3 regions of the Streptomyces yamdrokensis genome follow, and region 3 is predicted to be linked to each of the others. Evidence: riboswitches for the same ligand, from Rfam matches in the RefSeq annotation. Region 3 holds a riboswitch; each other region holds the start of a gene.
What was found. A riboswitch is a leader RNA that binds a small molecule or an ion and turns the genes downstream of it on or off. The one in region 3 is predicted to bind cobalamin.
Positions count from the first base shown of each region.

Region 1: another riboswitch for cobalamin. It lies ahead of ACWZEH_RS27195 (energy-coupling factor ABC transporter permease); the one in region 3 lies ahead of ACWZEH_RS23425 (ribonucleoside-diphosphate reductase subunit alpha).
Region 2: another riboswitch for cobalamin. It lies ahead of ACWZEH_RS06785 (cobalamin biosynthesis protein); the one in region 3 lies ahead of ACWZEH_RS23425 (ribonucleoside-diphosphate reductase subunit alpha).

Region 1 is NZ_CM132679.1:6,114,372-6,116,621, forward strand. Features, by position in the region: gene ACWZEH_RS27190 (energy-coupling factor ABC transporter substrate-binding protein) at 5-403, opposite strand; gene ACWZEH_RS27195 (energy-coupling factor ABC transporter permease) at 400-1,149, opposite strand; cobalamin riboswitch at 1,180-1,388, opposite strand; gene ACWZEH_RS27200 (ABC transporter substrate-binding protein) at 1,621-2,250, shown strand, end outside.
Region 2 is NZ_CM132679.1:1,649,470-1,651,719, forward strand. Features, by position in the region: gene ACWZEH_RS06775 (inorganic phosphate transporter) at 1-401, shown strand, start outside; gene ACWZEH_RS06780 (hypothetical protein) at 434-655, shown strand; cobalamin riboswitch at 799-941, shown strand; gene ACWZEH_RS06785 (cobalamin biosynthesis protein) at 1,064-2,056, shown strand; gene ACWZEH_RS06790 (cobyric acid synthase) at 2,053-2,250, shown strand, end outside.
Region 3 is NZ_CM132679.1:5,232,417-5,234,666, forward strand. Features, by position in the region: gene ACWZEH_RS23425 (ribonucleoside-diphosphate reductase subunit alpha) at 1-1,020, opposite strand, end outside; cobalamin riboswitch at 1,145-1,284, opposite strand; gene ACWZEH_RS23430 (GNAT family N-acetyltransferase) at 1,383-1,913, opposite strand; gene mctP (monocarboxylate uptake permease MctP) at 2,010-2,250, opposite strand, start outside.

The DNA.
Region 1 (2,250 bases), 880 kb from region 3:
GCGATCAGGCCCGGGGCCCGGGGGAGACCGCCGCGCCCGCGCCCGCGTCGGCGCCGGGTCCGGTGTCCGGTCCGGTGCCGGGCACCGGCTGCTGCTCCCGTGCCCGCTCCGCACCCTGCCGGCGTCCGCGCCGCACCCCGAAGTAGTACGCCAGGACCCCCGCGCCGCCGGCGGCCTGGAGGGCGAACAGCCCCGACTCGATCTCACCGGACGGGGGTTCGTACAGTGGCGAGAACCACGGTTCGTAGTCCGGTTCGATCTCGGTGATCGCGGTCCGAGCCTCACCGTCCGCACCGGCGAACGGCTCCTCCTTGTGGTCGCCGAGCCCGAGCGCCAGCGGCAGCACCGCGAGCGCGGCCACGGCGAGCAGCAGCAGCGTGTTGATCCTCGCGTTCCTGGTCATCGCGCCACCTCCGATTCCGTTCCCGTTCCCGTCCCCGCCGTCGCCGGCGCCGGCGCCGACGCGGCAGGCCTGTTGCGGGCGGCTTTGGCCACCAACACGCCGAGACGGGTCAGTTCACCCCTGCTGGACTGCACCAGCAGGCGCATCACCAGCACGGTCAACAACCCCTCGCTCACCGCGAGCGGGATCTGCGTGACGGCGAAGATGGAGCCGAACTTCCCGAGCGCGCCCGGGAACCCGCTCCCCGGGTCGGGGAAGGCGAGCGCCAGCTGCACGCTGGTGACGCAGTACGTGGACAGGTCGGCGACGAACGCGCCGCAGAACACGGCCGCCATCAGCGGCGCCCCGTACCGCCGGACCAGCCGGTACACGCCGTACCCCGCCCACGGCCCGACGACCGCCATGGAGAAGACGTTGGCGCCCAGCGTGGTCAGCCCGCCGTGGGCGAGCAACAGGGCCTGGAACAGCAGGGTGATGGTGCCCAGCACCGCCATGACCGGCGGCCGGAACAGGATGGCGCCCAGCCCGGTGCCGGTGGGGTGGGAGCAACTCCCGGTCACCGACGGCAGTTTCAGCGCGGACAGAACGAAGGTGAACGCTCCCGAGGCGCCGAGCAACAACGTGCTCTCGGGATGTTCCCTGACTTCACGGATGAGTGACCGGGCGCCGTGGACGACGAACGGCGCCGCCGCGACACCCCAGGCGACCGCGTGCGCCGGTGGCAGAAAACCTTCGGCAATGTGCATGACTCGGCAGACCCTCTCCAGCACCTCGTGGATGGTTGACGCGCCTTGGCCGGTCTCCTGGCTGACGGGTACCACCGCCCGAACTCCGCCTTCCCGGGTCCCAGGGGGGACCCAGTGGCTGCCCGTCGGTCCTGTCGGGGACAGGACCAGGGGCCGGAGCCGGACTTCCCGATCACAGTGGCGAGGGCCGCACCGGTGTCGCACCGGATTTCCCGTTCACCAAGGCGTGGCGACAGTAGACCGGCTCCGGCCCGGTGACAAGCGGGTGCCGGGGGCGCGCGGACGGCGCCGCACAGCTCGTACCCCGGCGCACACCTGCGGCCTTGACACCCGACGCACGCCGATGACAGGGGCGGCACCCGGCGGCCGCTGTTCCCCGAAACGTCGGCATGAGGGGCCGGGGCCCTGGGCAGAACCTTGCTGCAATTAATATGCAACAACGTATTCCAGTCAGCAGAGGTGTGAGGTTCGATGACGACCCGACGAATACGGCGTACCACCGGCGCGGCGACCACGGCCGCCGCGCTCGCGCTGGCCGCCGCCTGCTCGGCGCCGACCGGCGGCTCGGACGCCGGTGCGGACGGCGGCGGGTCCGCCGAGTCCGTGGTGATCGGCGTTCCCTCCGAACCCGACACCCTCAGCCCCCTGCTCGGCTACGGCAAGGACGGCAACTCCAAGATCTTCGACGGACTGCTCGCCCGGGACGCGGACCTGGAACTCGAGCCCGCCCTGGCGAAGGCCCTGCCCGAGATCAGCGACGACGGCCGCACCTACACCTACACCCTGCGCTCCGGCGTGACGTTCAGCGACGGCGAACCCCTCACCGCCGAGGACGTCGTCCACACGTACGAAACGGTGCTCGACGACAAGACCAACAACACCGCCAAGAGCGAACTGGACGCTGTCGAGAAGGTCCGCGCGGACGGCGACGACAAGGTCGTCTTCACCCTCAGGTACCCGTACGCGGCCTTCGCCGCCCGCACCGTCCTGCCCATCGTCCCCGAGCACATCACCGCCGGGCAGGACCCCAACACCGGCGCCTTCAACACCGAGCCGGTCGGCACCGGACCGTACGTCCTCACCGGCTGGAGCAAGGGCGAG
Region 2 (2,250 bases), 3.6 Mb from region 3:
ACTCGGTCTCGGGTTCGGTGATGGGTGCGGGCCTGGGCCGCAAGGGCGGCGTGGTCCGCTGGTCGACGGCCACCCGGATGTTCGTCGCCTGGGGCCTGACGCTGCCGGCGGCGGCCCTGGTCGCGGCGATCGCCGAGTGGATCTGCGGCTTCGGCAGCTGGGGCACCGCCCTCGTCGCCGTCTTCCTGGTCGGCTCCAGCGCGGCGATCTGGAAGATCTCCCGGCGCGAGGTCATCGACCACACCAACGTGAACGAGACCGACGAGGAGCAGAGCGGCGTCGTGACCGCGGCCATGGCCGCGGTGGCCACCCCGCCGGCGGGCCACGTGAGCGACGAACTCTCGGCCACCGTCCCGGCCCCCACCGACCCGACGGCCCCTCCGGCCAAAACCACGGTCTGACCCCCAGCAGGACGCGAAGGAAGAAGAGCACCATGAAGATCGACTGGGCCTCCCTCGGTTCCGTCTTCGGCGTCAGCCTCGTGGTCACCGTGGCTCTGGTGGCCCTGTTCACCCTGGGCATCACCGGCCTGTCCCACCGTGAACGGGCTGCGGCCCGGGGCGGGTCCGCGACCCTCGCGGTCACCGGCGCCTACGCCTGCTTCGCGGCGTGCGCGGCGGCGGTGGCATACGGGATCCACCTGATCATGGCCTGACGGTCCGTCCGACGGGCGGTGCGGGGCACGTTGCCTCCGTACCGCCCGTTCGCCGTGCCCGTGCCGCCTTCGGGGTCCATCCTCCGGAACCCCTCTGTGGGCCTCAGCACACTTCAGCCTCGCAGGTCAACGGCAAGTTGACGGTTCTTCCGGACCATGGTGGACTGCCGAAGCCAATACGGGCGGCAGGAGAGGAAGCCGGTGCGATTCCGGCGCGGTCCCGCCACTGTCACCGGGGTGAACCACCCCGGGAGCCAGGAACTCTCGCCGCCGGTCTCGTCGAACCAGGGCGTGGACACCCTGAGTGAGGACATATCGCCATGCCCGGCTGCCTGTCGAGGTCGACCAGCGACGCCCCGCCCCCGCCCGGGGCGGCCATCCCCACCGGATCCCTCACCGGCTGAACCCATGGGTGCCGATCGCGCGTTCGCGTACGGCGCCGCTGCCGGCCTCCTCGGCGACCTGCTCCTCGGCGATCCCCGCCGAGGGCACCCGGTCGCCGCTTTCGGGCGGGCCGCGGCTGCCGTGGAACACATGCTGTGGCGGGACGACCGGGGCCGGGGCGCGCTGCACACCGCCGTCTGCGTCGGCGGGGCCGTCGCTCTGGGGAGCCTGGCCGCCCGCTGTGCACGGTCCTCCCCCGCCGCCTCCGTCGCCCTCACCGGCGCGGCCACCTGGGCCGTCGTCGGAGGGACGTCGCTGGCCCGGGAGGCCCGCGCCATCGGGCGCGCCCTGGAGTCCGGGACCGCCGAGGGCGTCGCGGCGGCCCGGGCGCGGCTGCCGCACCTGTGCGGGCGGGACCCGCAGGCGCTGGACGCCGACGGGATCGCCCGCGCGGTCGTGGAGTCCGTCGCCGAGAACACCTCCGACGCCGTGGTGGGCGCCCTGGTGTGGGGGGCCGTCGCCGGTGTGCCGGGACTGCTCGGGTTCCGGGCCGTCAACACCCTGGACGCCATGGTCGGCCACAGGTCCCCCCGCCACCTGCGGTACGGCTGGGCCTCCGCGCGCCTCGACGACGTCGCCGGGTGGCCCGGGGCGCGGCTGACCGCCGTCCTCGCCTCGGCCGCCGGGCCGGACCCGCGGGGTGCCGTGCGGGCCTGGCGCGCGGATGCCGCCGAACATCCGAGTCCCAACGCCGGGCCCGTGGAGGCGTCCTTCGCGGGCGCGCTCGGCGTGCGGCTCGGGGGGACGCTGTCCTACGCCGGGCGGGTCGAGCACCGGCCCGTCCTCAACGGCGGCGGCCGTGCCGTGACCGTGGCGGACATCGACCGCGCGGTACGGCTCTCGCGCCGCGTCGGCTGGCTGGCCCTCGGTGCCGGCGTCGTCGCGCGGCCCGTGGTGCGAGCGGTGACGCGGTCGGTCACGCGGTCGGCGCGCCGCGGGAAGGGACGTACGTCATGAGCGGTGGAGGCCTGCTGGTCGCCGGTACGACGTCGGACGCCGGCAAGAGTGTGGTGACCGCCGGGATCTGCCGGTGGCTGGTGCGGCAGGGCGTCAAGGTCGCGCCGTTCAAGGCGCAGAACATGTCGCTGAACTCGTTCGTGACGCGGGAGGGCGCCGAGATCGGCCGGGCGCAGGCCATGCAGGCCCAGGCC
Region 3 (2,250 bases):
CGGCACCCAGTGCGCGAGGTTCAGGTTGTGCGTACGGCGGGCGTCCTCACCGGTGTTGTCGCGCAGCTCCAGGAACTCCTCGACGTCAGAGTGCCAGGTCTCCAGGTAGACCGCCGCCGCGCCCTTGCGCCGGCCGCCCTGGTTCACGGCGGCGACCGAGGCGTCCAGGGTCTTCAGGAACGGGACGATGCCGTTGGAGTGCCCGTTGGTGCCGCGGATCAGTGAACCCCGGGAGCGGACGCGGGAGTAGGAAAGGCCGATGCCGCCGGCGTGCTTGGAGAGGCGGGCCACCTGGTGGTAGCGGTCGTAGAGGGAGTCCAGCTCGTCCTTCGGGGAGTCGAGGAGGTAGCAGGACGACATCTGGGGGTGCCGGGTACCGGAGTTGAACAGGGTGGGGGAGGAGGGAAGGTACTCCAGGCGGCTCATCAGGCCGTACAGCGCGGCGACCTCGTCCACCGGCCGGACGTCCGTGTTCCCGGCGTCCTTCGCGAGGCCGGCGGCGACCCGCAGCAGGAAGTGCTGCGGTGTCTCCACGACCTTGCGGGTCACCGGATGCCGCAGCAGATAGCGGCTGTGCAGGGTGCGCAGCCCGAAGTAGCCGAAGCGGTCGTCGGCCTGCGGGTCGATCAGCGCGTCGAGTCGGTCCGCGTGCCCCAGGACGAACGCGGCGGTCCGGTCCGCGACGAGACCCTCACGGTGACCGGTCGCGATCGACGACGTGAACGACGTGACCCCCTGAGAGGCGGCCTCGGCGCGGATGCCGAGGGTCAGCAGCCGGGCGGCGAGCCGGGAGTGGACGGGGTCCTCGGAAATGAGTCCGGCCGCCGCCTCGGTGGCCAGCTCGCGCAGCTCGGTCTCGTCCGCGTGCGCGGACCGGCCGCGCAGCGCGGCGGCGGCGACCCGGCCGGGGTCGGCGCCCTGGAGGTCTGCGGTCAGCTCGGTCAGGGTCCGCAGCAGCGCGGCACCGGGGCCGTCGCTCACGTCGACCGCTGAAGCAGGATCGGCTGGCGCGATGGTCACGTGGGGCTCTCCCTCGCTCGGCACGGGGCCTCGCAAGGGCAGGGGGCAGCGCACGGGCACGCACACGCGCCACGCGTCCACCGGCCCATTCCACGAGGCCCGGACGTCGGGCACCCGGACCGGACGGCCGGGTGCACTGTCGGCAGGTCCTCGGACTCAAGCCCGTGCGGGCACACGGGAAACGTGAACACGCACAAGTACACCGTTGCGGGACAGTTCCGGATTCGCACCGGATTCCCCTGCGGCGACAGCGAGCATGAGCATACATCTTGTGCCGGGTGCTGTCGGCAGTCCCATATCTTGTGTCCCGGCGGGTATTGCGGCGCAGGGGCGAGCGGCGAGCGGCGAGGGGCGCAGGGGTGTCAGAGCGTCAGCTCATAGGTGAGCAGCGTGATGTCGTCCAGGTGCGGGACAGGGTTCCAGTCCCGCCCGGGAGAGCGGACGAAACCGAGACGCTCGTAGACGCGGTGGGCCGCACGCATCGTCCGCCGGGTCGACAGCACGACCCGTACGCACCCCTCCGTGGCCCGTGCCCGGTCGGCGCAGGCGCGGACGAGGGCCTCCCCGACACCCCGGCGCCGGGCGGCACGGGCGACCGCGAGCATCCGGATCTCCGCCTCGCCGGGCCCGGCGATGTCGGCCATCGGCCCGCCGCGCGGTACGAACGTCACCCCGCCCAGCACTCTCCCCGCGCCGCCCGCCTTTGCCCCGGTCCCCTCCACGGCGACCAGTACCCCGGCGGCCGCGGCCCGCCCGGCGACGTCCCTGAGCTCACCGAGGTACGCGTCGCTCTCCCCGAAGTCGAGCAGCCCGTCGCGCAGATAGGCCTGCGCGGTGATCTCACCGAGCTCCTCGAACTCGTACGGCTCCACCGGCCGGATGACGGTGTCCATGGGGCGAGTGTGCCCCACGGGTACGGCGAGGGGTCACCGGAGACATCCGGCGGCCCCTCGCCGTACCGCGTCAGTGTGTGCCCTCGCCGTACCGCGTCAGTGTGTGCCCTCGGCGGCCGTATCGACCTTGCCGGCCGTGTCCAGGGGCAGCTCGGTGCTGACCCCCGGGTCGCCCGCGTCCGCCGTGTAGTCCTGCGGCCGGGTCTCGTCGACGCCCTCGGGAGCCTTGACCGCCCTCAGGACGAAGGTCAGGGCGATCGTGACCAGAGCGTTGATCACGAAGGCGGTGAGGCCGATGTAGCCGATCTCGCCGATGCCCGGGATCTCCTGCGACGAA